One region of the Cupriavidus gilardii genome, then DNA from elsewhere that is predicted to be linked to it. Evidence: predicted binding sites of a transcription regulator. Region 1 holds the regulator's gene; each other region holds the start of a gene.
The links. The regulator LexA, encoded in region 1, represses DNA repair genes until DNA is damaged. The targets are predictions, from matches to a motif close to ACTGTATNNNNATACAGT.
Positions count from the first base shown of each region.

Region 2: FOB47_RS11520 (ATP-dependent helicase) is a predicted target of LexA. The motif match lies at 2,262-2,279, and genes of this name have one in related genera.
Region 3: FOB47_RS05525 (putative DNA modification/repair radical SAM protein) is a predicted target of LexA. The motif match lies at 2,224-2,241, and genes of this name have one in related genera.
Region 4: FOB47_RS07555 (error-prone DNA polymerase) is a predicted target of LexA. The motif match lies at 2,076-2,093, and genes of this name have one in related genera.

Region 1 is NZ_CP054626.1:1,244,556-1,248,763, forward strand. Features, by position in the region: gene dusA (tRNA dihydrouridine(20/20a) synthase DusA) at 1-339, shown strand, start outside; gene FOB47_RS15950 (hypothetical protein) at 952-1,203, shown strand; tRNA gene FOB47_RS15955 (tRNA-His) at 1,309-1,384, shown strand; gene FOB47_RS15960 (hypothetical protein) at 1,461-1,610, opposite strand; gene FOB47_RS15965 (hypothetical protein) at 1,809-1,982, opposite strand; gene lexA (transcriptional repressor LexA) at 2,105-2,761, opposite strand; gene FOB47_RS15975 (asparaginase) at 3,037-4,032, shown strand; gene rpsF (30S ribosomal protein S6) at 4,182-4,208, shown strand, end outside.
Region 2 is NZ_CP054626.1:294,396-298,603, reverse strand. Features, by position in the region: gene FOB47_RS11540 (MFS transporter) at 1-133, opposite strand, end outside; gene FOB47_RS11535 (hypothetical protein) at 133-717, opposite strand; gene FOB47_RS11530 (thioredoxin fold domain-containing protein) at 932-1,408, shown strand; gene FOB47_RS11525 (TlpA disulfide reductase family protein) at 1,489-2,034, shown strand; gene FOB47_RS11520 (ATP-dependent helicase) at 2,319-4,208, shown strand, end outside.
Region 3 is NZ_CP054624.1:1,177,908-1,182,115, forward strand. Features, by position in the region: gene FOB47_RS05520 (UdgX family uracil-DNA binding protein) at 1-1,004, opposite strand, end outside; gene FOB47_RS05525 (putative DNA modification/repair radical SAM protein) at 1,001-2,212, opposite strand; gene FOB47_RS05530 (SOS response-associated peptidase family protein) at 2,341-3,324, shown strand; gene FOB47_RS05535 (Fic family protein) at 3,367-4,208, opposite strand, start outside.
Region 4 is NZ_CP054624.1:1,658,859-1,663,066, forward strand. Features, by position in the region: gene FOB47_RS07555 (error-prone DNA polymerase) at 1-2,003, opposite strand, end outside; gene FOB47_RS07560 (DUF3800 domain-containing protein) at 2,194-2,646, opposite strand; gene FOB47_RS07570 (Y-family DNA polymerase) at 3,036-4,208, opposite strand, start outside.

The DNA.
Region 1 (4,208 bases):
GGCGTGATGATCGGTCGAGAGGCCTATCATCAGCCGTTCCTGCTGGCCGAGGTCGATCGCCGTTACTACGGCGATACGGCGCCGTCGCCGTCACGCCTCGATGCCGAGCTGGCGATGCAGCGCTATATCGGTGACCTGGTGGAGCGGGGCGGGTATATGGGCGCGGCGACACGACATATGCTGGGCCTGTATCGCGGCGTGGCCGGCGGGCGAGGCTGGCGGCGCGTGCTGTCCGACGCGCGCCGGATGAACGCGATCCGTACGCGGGACGGCGTCGACGCGCTGTTCGAGGAGGCGCGCAGCCATCTGCATGCCGAACGCCCGCTGCAGGCGGCGTGACCGAAGGACGGTCGCGGCGTAGTTCTAGCGGCGGGATGGCCCGCAGATTGGAGGCCAGACTCTAATTTCGAAACCGGCATGGTGCCCGATGCCCCGTGCGGCTGTGCTCGAGGCACTTTCGGCGCAGGTTTCGGCGATCCCGGGCACCAGGAAAGGGATTCCCCTAGATAGCCAAGCCGATTCCGATTTTCTTAAACTGTCTGTGCCCTCGAATACAGGGCTTTCTTCAACTGATTTTGGAGCCCGCCTTGCGCGGGCTTTTTTTGTGCCGGGCCTCGCCGGTCGCTCGTCCTTTCGTTTACCCGAATAGTGCTTGGCGGCGATGACAGTTACATTGCAATTGCCTTCAGGGCATTGAGATCGCAAGAGTTTAAGAGTCCGCCGTGTGCGGACTTTTTTTTGCCTGGCGCTCCCCGCAGCCGTCCTCCCTTCCCGTCGTCCGTCCGCCGCTCCCCCCGTCTGCCGCTCGCGTTCTACCCGTTTTGCACGATGTCGGGCAGCAACGCCGCGGCCAGCAGTTCACGTTTACCTCATCCAAAGAGATGACCCCCCAACCGGGTGATGGCAAGATGGAGCCCAAAACGACAACAAGACTTGGCCTCGGAGGGTGGAATGGAAGAAGACGGCTTGTTTGGTGTCGCGTTCGAAGGCTTCCGCGTCGTCTGGGTGGTCGAGCGGTTGCAGAACGGTACCTGGACCGCGCGCTACTGCTGGCATCGCGGCACCGATGCGGCGGCGGCCGCCGCCCTGCAGACCGACGTGCTGAACGGCAGGAGCCGAAGACTGCCGGGCACCTATCAGACCGAAAAGGAAACGCTCGATGCGATCCACGAGGCAATCCGGCTCGAAGCCCGGTGGTCTTGATGGCGATCCGGCTGCACGAAAATTTTTGTGCGTAGTACTAGCCATCGCCAAACGAAGTTTGTATAATCTTGGTTTCCGTCGAGCAGTACTGACGACGGTGCTACGGTGGCTGTAGCTCAGTTGGTAGAGTCCAGGATTGTGATTCCTGTCGTCGTGGGTTCGAGTCCCATCAGCCACCCCAAGATCCCTTGCAAACAGCCGCTCATCGAGCGGCTGTTTTGCTTTGTGGAGTTTGCGGGCGAGGGCGCTCGTGGTTCTCAGACCAACCGAGCAGCGGCCTTGGTGATCGTCCACCCGACACCGACACACAAGGCGATCCAACCGGCTGCGATCAGTGCGACATCGTGCCAGTTCATGGTGCGGCGACCGGGACGAAGTAGCTTGATGGTGTCGTCGGACGAAGGCATGGCCGTCTCCTTCGAAAAGCATGGGAAAAGGCTAGGCCAAGCTTCGACGAATTCACGGTCCGAGTTGTAAAGGTTTGTTGCGATGCGCAAGAGGCGTCGCTTGCCGCCGGGCCGCCGTATCTCTCGCTTCGCGCTGACGCCGGTTCACGCTGGCAACGCAGTCGATCTTGTCGCGGCAGTCGCACGAGCGACGCTTGCTCAGGCGTTCAGCTTCACTCCCGGCTGATCGAGTTCGAGCATCCGGCAGATCGCGGCCATGCTGCCGACCATCGTGCGGCGCTGGGCGCCCTGGTAGATGCGGACACCTTTGGACTGGCGGAACGGCGTCGGCTTGACGGGGTAGCGGGTCAGGGAGCGGTCGGCTTGCAGCATGGTGGTCCTCTTTGGTAAGGCGTCAGCGGAAGTCTTGCGGCAACACGGGGCCCTGCGGCTCGTGTGGCTGCATGACTGAGTTGGCGCCAAGGCGGCGGCGCCTGCCGGATTGCTTCGTTGCGCTAGAAGCCGGACTGGCGGATCAGTCCGACGGCGATGCCTTCGAGCGAGAATTCCTCTCGTCCAGGCTGCACGATGATGTTGGCGAAGTCGGGGTTCTCGGCGATCAGCTCGATGGCATCGCCGCGGTGCTTGAGCCGCTTGACGGTTACGTCTTCGCCGATGCGGGCCACCACGATCTTGCCGTTGGCGGCGTCCTGCGCGCGTTTGACCGCCAGCAGATCGCCATCGAAGATGCCGGCGTCGCGCATGCTCATGCCGCGCACGCGCAGCAGGTAGTCGGGGCGCTCGTCGAAGACCGACGCGTCGACCTGATATTGGCGGTCGATATGTTCGGCCGCCAGGATCGGGCTGCCGGCGGCGACGCGGCCCACCAGCGGCAGCGTCAACTGCATCACCCCCGCCATCGGCAGCGAGAACTGGTCCGGCATTTCGGAGTCGCTGCGGTTGACCTTGAGCCGGATGCCGCGCGAAGCGCCGGGGGTCAGCTCGATCACGCCCTTGCGAGCCAGCGCGCGCAGGTGTTCTTCGGCCGAGTTCGGCGACGAGAAGCCGAATTCCGCAGCGATCTCGGCGCGGGTCGGCGGAATGCCGGTCTGCCGGATGGTATTGCGGATCAGGTCGAAGATCTGCTGCTGCCGGGGTGTCAGAGTCGCCATGGCTTGTCCGTGTTGTTGTATCCGGTGGCGGTCCCGTCGTCGCCGCGAGCCGTGAGGCGCGCGGGGAGGGAGTGTCGAGGACCGTCATGTGCAACACTGTACGTTTGAACAGTGTGCTGTGATTTTATACAGTATCGGTCGAAGTGCAAGAGGAATTTGCATCGTCGTCCACTTTCGGTTGCGTGCGGTCCGGCCGCGGGGGCAGGGCAAGACCGTAGGGGAGTGCCCTGTCCCGGCGGGTACAATCGCCGCCTGTTTACGAACATCTCGTGCCCATGACCCTGCCTCGCGTAATCGTTCTCGCCACCGGCGGCACCATCGCCGGTTCTTCGTCCAGCGCCGCCAGCAGCGCCCGTTATCAGGCGGCGACGGTGCCGGTGTCGGCGCTGCTCGATGCCGTGCCTGCGCTCAAGGACGTGGCCCGGATCGAGGCGGAACAGCTTGCGCAGGTCGACAGCAAGGACATGTCGTTCGCGCTGTGGGGGCGGCTCGCGGAGCGGGTTCATCACTGGTCCACGCAGCGCGACGTGGCCGGCATCGTCATTACGCACGGCACCGATTCGCTGGAAGAAACGGCGATGCTGCTGCACCTGGCCGGCGTGGCCAGCGTGCCGGTGGTGCTGACCGCCGCGATGCGGCCAGCCACCTCGCTGTCGGCCGATGGGCCGCTGAATCTGCTCGATGCGGTCCGCGTCGCGGCGCATCCGGATGCCGCGGGCAAGGGCGTGCTGGTGGTTCTCAATCAGGAGATCCATGCCGGGCGCGACGCGGTCAAGGCGCATACCTCGGCTGTCGACGCGTTCGCATCGCCGGCCGCCGGGCCGATCGGGCTGGTGCAGGATGCGCTGGTGCGTTTCACGCGCGCACCGCTGCGGCTGCCGCGGCAGGCCTTGCCGCTGCCGCGGCAGTGGCCGGCGGTCGAAATCGTCGCCAGCTATGCGGAGCCGAGCCGCGTGCTGGTCGATGCGCTGGTGGCCGGCGGCGTGCGTGGGGTGGTGGTGGCCGCCGCCGGCAATGGGTCGATCCACGAGACGCTGCTCGCCGCGCTTGCCGATGCGGCGCGGGCCGGTGTCGCGGTGGTGCGCAGCACGCGCACCGGGGCCGGCAATGTGATTGCGCCGACGCAGCCGAATCCGGCCGCCGGGGCCTTCGTGTCGGCCGGCGATCTGAATCCGTACAAGGCCAGGGTGGCGCTGCTGCTGGCGCTCGGGGCGGAACCGGCTCTCGCGGGCGATCCGGTACGGCTGCAGCAGTTCTTTACGCAGATCTGAGGCGGACGGCGCGTACGCGCAGCACCGCCGTTGCGGCCGCGATCCCATGCTGCTTGCCGCCGTGGCCGTTCCGGGCTATACTCGCGGGCTATTTAACCCTTGCTGCACCGGACTTGACGCCCGGGCGGCTTATCCCAAAAGGAGCGTCAATGCGTCATTACGAAATCGTATTCATC
Region 2 (4,208 bases), 950 kb from region 1:
GCAGCGCGTACGACAGCACATAGGCGGCCGCGAAGCAGGCGAACACCAGCGCGCCCTCGCCCCGGCGCAGCAGCGCGGATGGGCGCATGGACAGGCCGATGCGGGTGCTGCGCGGACCGGGACGGGAAGGCATCAGAACGGGTGGAAGCCGGCCAGGAACTGCTCGACCTGCTCGGCCTGGCGCTGGTCGCGCGCGGCATCGCCGGCTTCGAGCACGACCGCCTGGTAGACCTTGGTGCCCTTGGCGACCAGCCGTGCGGTCAGCCGGCGCGGCGCCTTGTCCTGCGGCGACACCGCGGCGACGCGGATTTCGATGGCCGGCAGCGCCACCGGCGGCTGGGCCGACGACATCACCGTGACCGCGCGCATCTGTACCGGCTCGATTGGCGCGTTGCCCAGATTGGCCAGCAGACCGGACTGCATCGCCGACAGCGCCTCGGCGCGCAGCGCGGCGTCGTCGCTGGGCAGCGTGACCACGCCAACCGCGAACAGCGTCTCGTCGACGCGGGCCGCTTCCATCGTCATCGGCAGCTTGCGGCCCGCGATCGCGACATCGCGCGCGGCGCTGGTCGGCTTGCGGGGATAGAGCGCGGCGTACCCGCCCTCGTTGGACTGGATGGTCCGCCAGTCGTAGCGCGGCGAGCAGGCCAGCAGCGCGGCCACCGCCAGGCCGGCGCAACACCGGGCCGGCCGGCGGAGGAACGAAAGGCGAGACATCGAAAGCGGGATCGGACGGGTGAACGAAGGACGGCCCAAAAAAGAGGGACCATGCGCCGCCCCGGCAGCGGGGCGGCCAAGCCGCTATTATCGGGGATCAGGCACTGGCGCAGTGTCTTTCTCTTCTCGATATTTCATTATGCTTTTCGACTTCGCAGCTCGCCGCATCGGTCCGGCATGGCCTCGGGGCTCGAGCTTGGCGTGGCTTGCCGGCATGCCGGTGGCCGCCTTGGCGCTCGCCTGGGCCCTCGCCGCAGCCGCCCCGCCGGCACGGGCGGCGAGTCCCGCGCACCTGCCCGCTGTCAGCGACCTGGCGGCGGAAACCCGCGCGGCCAGCCGGCGCGGCGAACCGCTGGTGGTGCTGGTGACGCTGCCGGACTGCGGCTATTGCGAGGCGGTGCGGCGCAACTATCTGGGCCCACAGGCCGCCGCCGGGCAACTCGTCGCGCACGAGCTCGACATGAGCGCGGCGACGCCGATCCGCGATGCCGACGGCCGTGCCACCACCGCCCGTGCCTGGGCGCGCGAGCACGGCATCCGCTTCGCGCCGACGGTGCTGTTCCTCGACGGACGCGGCCGGCCGGCCGCGCCGCCGCTGCGCGGCATGCAGCCGGACTTCTACGGCGCCTATCTGGAGCAGTCGCTCGATACCGCGCGCGCCGCGATGGCGGCCGGGGCCGGCGCGCGCTGAGCCCGCCCCCGCCAGCGCTCGGGCGCCATCGGCCGCCGCGGCGCTAGAATGGCGTTTTCCCCTCCTTCGGTCGGCCCATCATGACTTCGTCCGCCTCCCAACCGGAACGTCCCGCCTCTGCCCGCAAGCGCTGGCCGCTGATCGTGGGCCTGCTGGTGCTGGTCCTGCTCGGCTGGTTCGGCTACCGCGCGCTGACCCCGGCGCGGCAAGCGCCGCAGGCGACCTTCGTGCTGCTGTCCGGCGAGCGCGTCAGCACCGCGCAGCTGCAGGGCAAGGTCTATATGGTCAACTTCTGGGCCACCAGCTGCACCACCTGCGTCAAGGAGATGCCTGACATGGTGCGCACCTATCGGCAGTTCAAGGACAAGGGCCTCGAGTTCGTCGCCGTGGCGATGAGCTATGACCCGCCGATGTATGTGACCAATTTCACCGAGACGCGCAAGCTGCCGTTCAAGGTCGCGCTCGATTCGGACGGCTCCGCGGCCAAGGCGTTCGGCGACGTGCAGCTGACGCCGACCACCTTCGTGGTGGACAAGGACGGCCGCATCCTGAAGCGCTACGTTGGCGAGCCGGAGTGGGACAGCCTGCACAAGCTGCTGGATCAGGCGTTGGGCAAGGCGGTTTGATGCGCTGACAGGGAAGGGGCGGCTGCGGTATGCCGGCGCCGCTTCCCCTCTCCCCAACCCTCTCCGACAAGCGGAAGAGAGAGAACCCCGCAGGCACTCGGCAAGGCTGCCGGTTGGCTCCCCTCGCCCGCTTGCCGGTGAGGCGCAGTGGGAGAGGGCAACTCGGGCGTCACCACAGCAAAAGCGCCCTTCTCGCCCCTTCAACGATCCCCCGCTTGCCCAATACATCTGTATGGATATACAGTCTGCGGCGAACATTTCCGGTTTTCGCCCTCGCCTGCCCCGTGTCCGTCGATCTCGCCCTCGCTCCTGCCGCCGCCCAGTCCGACCCGGCTGACCCGGTCGACTATCTCGCCGCCCTCAATCCCGAGCAGCGTGAAGCGGTCGAGCACCCGACCGACCAGCCGCTGCTGATCATCGCCGGCGCAGGCTCGGGCAAGACCAATACGCTGGCGCACCGCGTCGCGCATCTGCTGCTGGGCGGCGCCGATCCGCGCCGCATCCTGCTGCTGACGTTCTCTCGGCGCGCCGCGGTCGAGATGGGCCGGCGTGTCGAGCGCATCGTCGACCAGGCCTTCGCCGCCCGCAACGGCACCACCTCGTCGGCCAATCCCGGCCGCGCCGCGCTGCAATGGGCCGGCACCTTCCACGCGATCGGCGCGCGCCTGCTGCGCGAATACGCGGAAACGCTGGGCCTGTCGCCCTCCTTCACGATCAGCGACCGCGGCGATTCCGCCGACCTGATCAACGTGGTGCGGCACGACCTCGGCCTGTCGGCGCAGAACGCGCGCTTCCCCCGGAAGGAAACCTGCCTGGCGATCTATTCGCGCGTGGTCAACACGCAGTTGCCGCTCGAAGAGGTGCTGCAGCGGCAGTTCCCCCGCTACGCGATGTGGGTCGACGCGCTGCGCACGCTGTTCGCCGGCTATGTCGAGGCCAAGCAGAAGCAGCAGGTGCTCGACTACGACGACCTGCTGCTGTACTGGGCGCAGGCGCTGGCCGAGCCGGCGCTGGCGCGCGACATGGGCGAGCGCTTCGACCACGTGCTGGTCGACGAATACCAGGACACCAATGCGCTGCAGGCGGCGATCCTGCTGTCGCTCAAGCCCGACGGCCGCGGCCTGACCGTGGTCGGCGACGATGCGCAATCGATCTACGCGTTCCGCGGCGCCACCGTGCGCAATATCCTCGACTTCCCGCACCGCTTCTCGCCGCCGGCGGGACAGGTCACGCTGTCGCGCAACTACCGCTCGACGCAGCCGATCCTGGCCGCGGCCAACGCGGTGATCGGGCTGGCCGCCGAGCGCTTTACCAAGGACCTGTGGTCCGACCGCGCCAGCGCCGAGAAGCCGGGCGTGGTGGTGGTCAACGACGAGACCGAGCAGGCGCGCTTCGTGGTCGAGCGCATCCTGGCGCGGCGCGAGGAAGGGCTGGCGCTGATGGCGCAGGCGGTGCTGTTCCGCGCCGCCGACCACAGCGCGCAGCTCGAACTGGAGCTGGTCCGCCGCAACATCCCGTTCGTCAAGTTCGGCGGGCTCAAATTCCTGGAGTCAACCCACGTCAAGGACATGCTCGCGGTGCTGCGCTGGCTCGAGAATCCGCGCGACCGCATGGCGGGCTTTCGCACGCTGCAGCTGATGCCGGGTGTCGGACCGAAGACCGCGGCGCGCGTGCTCGACGGGCTGGAGCTCGCCAACGATCCGCTGTTCGCGCTCGAATCGTTCGAAGCGCCGGCGGCCGCCGCGCACGCCTGGACGGAACTGGTCGCGCTGGCGCGCGAGGCGATGGCGCCGGCGGCGGCGTGGCCGGTCGACTTCGAGCGCGTGCTGCGCTGGTACGAACCGCATCTGGAGCGGCTGCACGACGATGCCGCCGCGCGTGCCGCCGACCTGCAGCAGCTGGCGCGCATCGCCGCGACCTACGGCTCGCGCGAACGCTTCCTGACCGAGCTGACGCTGGACCCGCCCGACGCCTCCAGCGACGAATCGGGCGTGCCGCTGCGCGACGAGGACTACCTGATCCTGTCGACGATCCATTCGGCCAAGGGCCAGGAGTGGAAGGCGGTCTACGTGCTGAACGCGGTCGACGGCTGCCTGCCCTCCGACCTGGCCACCGGCACCACCGAGGAGATCGAGGAGGAGCGCCGGCTGCTCTATGTCGCGATGACCCGCGCG
Region 3 (4,208 bases), on a different replicon from region 1:
TGGGTCGCATGGCGCCACAGCTCGCAGCGGCGGCATTGGTCCAGCGAAGAGGGCGCCGGGCGCAGCGGCTGCGCGTCCTCGGGATTCACCGCGACCGGCTTGCCCCTCATCGTGCCGACCGCGCCAGCCTGTGCGACGCGGCGGGCGCCGTTGCGGGCGTCGGCGATCATCGCCGGTATCAGGCGGCCCTCCGGCAGCCCCTTCCAGAAACGCACCGGCATGTGCTGCTCGAGCGCGGCTTCGTTCAGGCGGGCCGGATTGAAAATGCTGCGGTAATAGGCCAGCCACAGCGGCTCGATGTCGTCGGCGGTGGCGCCTGCGCGCAGCGCGTCGACATCGATGCCGGCCACCGCACCGGCCACCCCGCTGGCCGGTGTCTCGGACAACTGCAGCGTATGCCCGTCCCACAGCGCCGCGCCCTGCGGCGTGCCGATCCACCACGACGAACCGCCCATGCGGCGCGCGAAGTGGTCGGCGGCGTCGGCCAGCACGTCATGCTCGGGCTCGTACCAGGCCAGGTATTCCGGGCTCCCGCCATTGCTGCGCCGATGAAACCGCACGTAGGCAATCATGTCGTGGTGGGCGCGCCGCACCGACTTGGCCATCGCGTGCAGCCGCGCGCCGTCTTCGTCGGCGGGCGAGGCCACCGCGCGATCGCCCTGGCACCATCGCCACAGCACCCGATAGAGGAAGGCCCAGCGTTGCGGCGAGCGGTAGCGCGCGGCTTGCTGCAGCAGGGCGGCCAACGCCTTCGATACACGGACCATCGGGGCGGCGCCGACGGCCTGCTGGCACTCCGCGGATGGCGGGTCATCACCGGGCATCGGCGCCGGGCCGGCGTCGAGCAGCATCAGCTGTGCCGTCCCGGTGCAGGCTGCCGAACCCCGTTCCGCCCAGGTGACGGCCTCCGGGGGCCAGCCGGCCGCCAGCGCGCGCAAGGCCTGCGCACGCCAGCCCGCGTAGCCGCCGTCGACTTCCAGTACCGGCGAGCTGGCGCGGCTCATAGCAGCGCCAGCTGCACGGGCGGCGCGGCCAGCGCCCGCCGCAACTGCTCCGACGGCCGGTCCGCCTGCGCCGGCCGGTAGTCCTGCACCACGATGAACGGTTTGATCTTGTCCATCGCGCAGCGCAACCGCACCAGGTCCTGATAACGGATCGCGCGCGAGCGGCGCAGCTCCACCAGCCGCTTCGCATTGCGCATGCCGATGCCGGGCACGCGTGCGATCAAGGCCTGCGGCGCACGGTTCAGGTCGACCGGAAACGACTCGCGATGCGCCAGCGCCCAGGCCAGCTTCGGGTCGATGTCGAGCGGGAGGTCGCCGGCGGACTGGAACAGCTCCTCGGCCTGAAAGCCGTAGCCGCGCATCAGGAAGTCCGCCTGATACAGACGATGCTCGCGCAGCAGCGGCGGCGCCTGCGCGGGAAGGCCGGAGGGACTGTCGGGAATCGGGCTGAACGCCGAGTAATACACGCGCTTCAGCTTGTAGGCGCCATAAAGCGTCTGCGCGGTCTGCAGGATCGTGCGGTCATCGGCCTCGTCCGCGCCGACGATCATCTGCGTGCTTTGGCCGGCCGGCGCGCGGCCCGGCGCGGACTTGTCGCTCTCCGCCTCTTCCTGGGCGAGCCGGATCGACCCCATGGCGCGTTTGATCGTATGCGCATTCTTCTCCGGCGCCAGCCGCTGCAGGCCGCCGTCGGTGGGCAGCTCGATGTTGACGCTGAGCCGGTCCGCATACTGGCCCGCCTGCGTGATCAGCCGGGGATCGGCGTCCGGAATCGTCTTCAGGTGGATATAGCCGCGGAACTGGTGTTCCTCGCGCAGCGAGCGCGCCACCTGGACCAGCTGCTCCATCGTGTAGTCGGCGCTGCGGATGATGCCGGAGCTGAGGAAGAGGCCGTCGATATAGTTGCGCCGGTAGAAGTCCAGCGTCAGATCGACGACCTCGCGCGGCGAAAAGCGGGCCCGCGGGACGTTGCTCGAGCGCCGGTTGACGCAGTACTGGCAGTCGTACTGGCAGAAGTTGGTCAGCAGGATCTTGAGCAGCGAAACACAGCGCCCATCGGGCGTGAAGCTGTGGCAGATGCCGGCCCCGGTACTGGCGCCCAGCCCGCCCTTGCCGAGCGAATCCCGTTTCGGCGCGCCGCTGCTGGCGCAGGAGGCGTCGTATTTGGCCGCGTCCGCCAGGATCTCCAGCTTGGTGAGCAGTTCCATCGGGAAACCATACTGTATGAATGTACAGTATTATAGGCGGGATCGAGCTGCCTCGGCTCAATACCGATGTCCGCTCCCTGCGATGGCTGCGACGATGGTGTACTCGTGAGCGCCAAAGGGAGAGTCCGATGTGCTACGCCGCGCAGATCAAGGCCGACTTCAGGAAGTTCACGCGCCAGTACGGCGCGGTGATGAGCCTTCGCCAGTTCTTCGAACTGTTCTGGCAAAAGCGCAAGGACCAGGAGTGGCAGAAGCTGCCCAAGGCGATGCGCGTCGCGTTCGCGCAGGGCGGCGGGGGAGGCGAGGAGGGCGACCCCGAAGAGCGCGAGCTGGCCGCGCTGATCGCCGCCGGCGACCGCGAACAGGCCAATGCGCTCGAAGCGGAGCTGTTCCGCCAGCGGGCGCGCCTGGCGGAGGCCGAGCGCGCGCTTGCCGGGCGGCCGACCCGCAAGGCGGAGAACGAGCAGCGCATCGCCGCCGACAAGATCGCCCGGCTGCAGCAGAACCTGGCCGACCTGCAACGCGCCACGCCCGCCCCGGAGGACGCGATGATCTTCCCGGGCTATTACGCGCCGGTGATGATCGAGGTGGACGGCCAGCGCACGATCGTGCCGATGCGCTACCGCTGCCGACTGCCCGGCTGGGACGTGTCGATGGAAAGAAAAAAGCCCGGGACGTACAACGCACGCCGCGACAATCTCGAGACGGCATGGCGCCAACTGTTCGGCTACCGCCACGGCATCCTGCCGATCCGCGCCTTTCATGAACACGTGGCCCGGCATCGGCTCGAGCACCGCGAACTCGGTCCGGACGAGAAGGAGCAGAGCGTCGTGCTGGAGTTCCGTCCCGATCCGCCGCAGGATCTGCTGATCGCCTGCCTGTGGTCGCGACACAAGGGCGAGGCCGGCGAACCGGACCTCTATTCGTTCGCGGCGATCACCGACGAGCCGCCGCCCGAAGTCGCCGCGGCCGGCCACGACCGTTGCGTCATTCCGATCAAGCCGCAGCACGTCGACGCGTGGCTCAACCCGGACCCTGCCAATCTGGCCGCGCTGTACGCGATCCTGGACGACCGCGAACGGCCGTTCTTCGAGTATCGGCTGGCGGCTTAGCGGGGAGCGCCGTGGCCGCATGGCCGACGGGGATGGTGCGTATCAGCCTGACTGCCCGAAGGTGTTGAGGTATTCGTCGAACTCGTCCCGGACGATGCTTTCTATCCGTTCGACTTCATCGTGGGTCAGGTCTTCGAACAGCTTGCGCTTTCGCTTCGACAATTCTCCGTGGTTCTGCACGATGAGATCGATCAGGTTGGAAAGCCGCGACTGTGGCAGATCAAGCCAGCCTTCTATGCGCTCTAGACTGGCGTCGTAGGCTCGCAGGTATTGGATTTCCTGCGCCAGATCGTGCTCGACGCATTGCTCGATACACCTGAACACAAACTCGCACAACGCAGTCGCGTCGAACGACGCATACAGCCAATACGGTTGAGGCGACTTGATCAGAATCGTGTCGCTGTCGGCGTCCAATGCGTAATTGAGCAGTGCGGTGCGCGGTGCCGAGTACGCCTTCAGCAAGCCGGCATAGGTGTCGATCTCCTTGAGCATGCGTGCAGATATGGGCAGGACGACGCCTTCCGGGGTGACCCCGGCCTGCCGGAGCAGGTGATGGATCAGGAAGCGGTGCAGACGCCCATTGCCATCGTAGAAGGGGTGAGCGAACACGAAGCCGAAAGATGCGCAGGCAGCCACAACGATGGGATGGACAGTCCCTGTCTGAATCAGGCTGGCCACCTGCGAAATGCCTTCCATCATTGCGTCAAGTTGCTCGGGATTCGGAGGAATATAGTCCGCCATATTCCGCATGCGGCCACCGCGCGAAAGCCAGTTTTGCCTGTCGCGATACGAATACTCGCTACGCGGGCCCGAGATGATTTCGTTTTGCCATTCGCATAGCTGGTCCTCGGTCAAAGGTCCAGGTGCGCCGGCAAACTGAAGCA
Region 4 (4,208 bases), on a different replicon from region 1:
AGCACATCGACCTTCAGCAGGCCCAGCGATTCGAGATCGTCCTTGTCCCACTGGATCACGCTGCGCTTCTCCATCGCCGCGTTCTCGATCGGCACCAGCCGCGACAGCTTGTCGCGCGCGATCACGAAGCCGCCGACATGCTGCGACAGGTGGCGCGGGAAACCGCGCAGCTGCGCCACCAGGCTGGCCCACTGGCGCACCGCCGGCGAATCGGGGTCGAGCCCGTAGCGGGCAATGCGTTCGACGAAGGTGTGGCCGCTCTCCCACCACGCCTGGCCCTTGACCACCTGCTCGACCACGCCGGGGTCGATGCCGAGCGCGCGGCCCACGTCGCGCAGCGCGCTGCGGGCACGATAGGTGATCAGCGTCGCGGCCAGCGCGGCGCGATGGCGGCCGTACTGGTCGTAGATGTACTGGATCACCTCCTCGCGCCGCTGGTGCTCGAAGTCGACGTCGATGTCGGGCGGCTCGTCGCGCTCGCGCGAGATGAAGCGGCCGAACAGCAGATTGGTCTGCTCGGGGCTGACCTCGGTGATGTACAGGCAGTAGCAGACCACCGAGTTGGCGGCCGAGCCGCGGCCCTGGCACAGGATGCCCTTGCCGCGTGCAAAGCGGACGATGTCGTAGACGGTCAGGAAGAAATGCTCGTAGCCCTTTTCCTCGATCAGCGCGAACTCGTCCTCGAGCCGTTGCCGCACCGATTGCGGAATGCCGTCGGGATAGCGCAGTGCCGCGCCGGCCAGCGTCTCCTGGCGCAGGTAGGAACTCGGCGTATGGCCCTTCGGCACCAGCTCCTCGGGATATTCGTAGCGAAGCGCATCGAGCGAGAAGTCGCAGGCCTGGGCGATCTTCACCGTCTGCGCCAGCGCCTCGCGCGGATAGAGCCGCGACAGCCGCTGCCGCATCCGCAGATGGCGCTCGGCATTGGGCGCCAGCGCGGCGCCGCAGGCGCCCAGCGGCTGCCCCAGCCGGATCGCCGTCAGCACATCGGCCAGCGGCTTGCGCGAGCGCACATGCATCTGCACCGCGCCGGCGGCCACCAGCGGCACGCCGGTGTCGGCGGCCACCGCCTCGAGCCGCTCGCGATGCAGCGCGTCGGCATGTTCCTGCAGCAGTTCCAGCGCGATCCAGACGCGCTCGCCGAAGACCGCGCGGCACCATTGCGCCTGCGCACGCAGCGTGTCGGGGTCGGCGCAGTAGTCCGGCAGCAGCAGCGCCAGGCAATGCGGCATGCCGCGCAGATGCGCTTCTTCGGCAGCGGGATCGCTGATGTCGTGCTGGTACAGCTGGTAGCTGCCCTTGTCGGCGCGCCGGCGTCCGAGCGTGATCAGTTCGCACAGATTGCCGAACCCCTCGCGGTCCTGCGCCAGCAGGATCAGCCGGATACCGGATGGGACTTCGGATGGGACTTCGGACGGGGCTTCGGGCGGGACTTCGGACGAGACTTTCCGTTGCCGCAAGTCAAGCTCGCCTGTGGCTTCGCCCTTGCCCTGGCCTTCGCCCGCCTGCAGCGTCATGCGGCTGCCGATCAGCAGCCGGAAGGCTTCGGCCGCCTCCGCACGGGCCAGCAGGCGCGCATGCCGGCGCAGGAACTCCGGCTGGACCGCCCCGCCTGCCGGCGGATCGGCCAGGGCAGCGGCTGCCCCCGGGCCTGACGATGGCGCCGCGAGCCACATTTCGTTGTCGTCATCGTCGTATTCGTCATCGTCGTCCGCGTCGTCGGGTGAGGCGCCGGCGGCCATCCTCGCCAGCCGCGCCGCACTGCGCTCCACCGCCTCGCAGGTGCGCTCGCGCAGCGTCTTCAGCGCGTGATGCGCCCGCGCCGTCCCGGCCACCGAGGCCTCATCGGTCAGCGCCAGCCCGCGATAGCCCAGCGCCAGCGCGCGCTCGATCAGCTCCTCGGGATGAGAAGCACCGGTCAGGAAGGTGAAGTTGGAAATGCAGTGCAGCTCCGCATAGTCCGGCAGGCTGCCAAGCAGCAGCGACGCCAGCGATGGCGGCAGCGACGACGTGGAAAAGGGGAGCTGAGGTGGAGCTTGGGACACAGCACTGCGAGGGGAACGCCCTGGATCGATACTGTATATTTATACAGTATTATGGCCGCCGAAGGCAAGGCGGATTGTGCAGTGCGAGCTTGGCCCTCTAATCGACGTTGCTCTGCGAGAGATGGGTCACAACACCTTTGCAGTTCACCTAGAAAAACAGCCTCTTCTGAAGGATCGCGGAAGTCCCGATGCGATGCGCTTGGCAATTACGGAACTCATGATGTGCCCAGACGATGCCCGCCAAGATGTCGACAAACTGGAGTGCCAAGCTATCCTTGCTTTCCCAAGGGGTGGTCTGTAACTGCGTAGTGGCGCCCCTTATGGCCAACTCGGTACGAAGGTAGTCATGCAACGCATGCTTCAATTCGGTCTTGAGTGAGCGGGCATCCGGGATGAAGCACACAGAATCGCTTTCAGCCATCACGTCCAGCAGCAACAATTTGGCCATGTAGTTGTACAGGCCATTTGGGTGATTGCGGAACGCAGCGCTTACATTTTCTTTGCGCACGGTGATGGCAACGAAGTGGACACCCGCATGAGCGCTGCGGATCTTTACCAACTCGTGTGCAAAGCCGACGCGCTCCCCTGATGAAAGCTCCACCGACTTCAACTCGCGGCAAAGCGGACTTGCGTCGAGTGTATAGGCCCCTGACAGGACGGGTCAGAATCGATTCGCGACCATCAGGGATGATTGCGGCGGCAAGAGTGAAATGCCGGCTTGATCCTCCACGTTGATATGGAGCATCCAATTTCCAGCCTAAACAACCGCTTTCGTCCAAATAGATGGTGATGGCCATATGAAAATAGCCTCCCGAAAGGGAGGCTATCGAAAGGTGCGGTACCCAGACCTGACGTACTCAAAGTACGCTTACGATTACGACGCAGTTTGTCGCAGGTGGCTCTGGGCCAAGCGTTGTCATTTAAACCGCCACGCCGCTACATCCGCGATTATGGGGACATGCCTCGCTGATTTCAACCGCCCGGGTGACGTTATCCAAACAACCCGTGCAAAAACCACCGGTACTCCCCCTCCTCCTCTCCTTCTCGCCCGGGGCGTTCGCGGTAGATCCAGCAGCGCAGGCCGTCGCCGCGTTCGGCGATGAAGTAGTCGCGCGTGGCGAGGGCGCCGTCCCACCAGCCTGACTCGATGCGTTCGGGCCGGGACAGCAGCGTCAGCGGGCTGCCGTGACAGGGGCTGTGCCGGCGCACCGGCAGGCGCAGCGGCGGTTCCAGCAGCCATAGCGGGCGATCGGGCAAGACAGCCGCATCGGCCGACCCGGCGGCCGCGCGTGGCGATCCGTTGGCGCGGCCCGTGCCGGCTTCGTCGACCGGCCGCCAGCGGTTGGCGCATTCGGGCCGATGGTCCGCCAGCGGATGCGGCTGCAACACGTTCTCGCGGCCCAGCCGCGCCACCAGCGTATCGAGCACGCGGCCGAGTTCGGCCTGCCCGCCGCCCGGCTCCGGAAACAGCGTGTCGCTCTGCGGCAGGCATTCGGCCACGGTCTCGACCTTCAGCATCAGGCCGACCACTGGCGCATCGAACTGCAGCCGGTCGAGCTTTTCCTGCAGCAGCCGCGACAGATGCCCGGGATCGCGGCTGGGCTGGGCCAGGCTGACCGTCACCGGCGTGGCGGCGATGGCGGCGTCGCGCCGCTGGCGTTCGTGCTCGAGGCGCAGCACGAAGCGCGTGACGCCGGCCTGATGCGCGGTCAGCCAGCCGGCCACCGCCTGCAGCAGACGCTGGGCGCCGGCCAGCACGCCGGCGGCCGATTCGGTCCGCCCCGGCAGTTCCATCCGTTCGGCGAAGGTCGGCGGCGCGGCGAACCAGCCCAGGCGCGCCGGCGTCTCGCCATAGGCCTGGTCCAGCCGCGTCAGCAGGTCCGTGCCGAGCCGGCGCTGCAGTCCCGCGCGCGGCAGCCAGCGGACCTCGCCGACGGTGCGGCAACCGATGCCGTCGAGCCAGCGCGGATCGGCCAGGCTTGCCAGCATCTCGACCGGCAGCCGGTCCAGCAGCCGCGCCATCCGCTCGGCCCGCACCGCCCGCCGCGCGGGCCGCAGCACCTGGCCGCGGCGCCCCAGCCGCAGCGGCATCGCGGCCAGCCAGGCGGCGCCATGGGCGGTGGTGCCGCAGCCGATCTGCGCGAAGGTGCCGAGGCTGCGCAC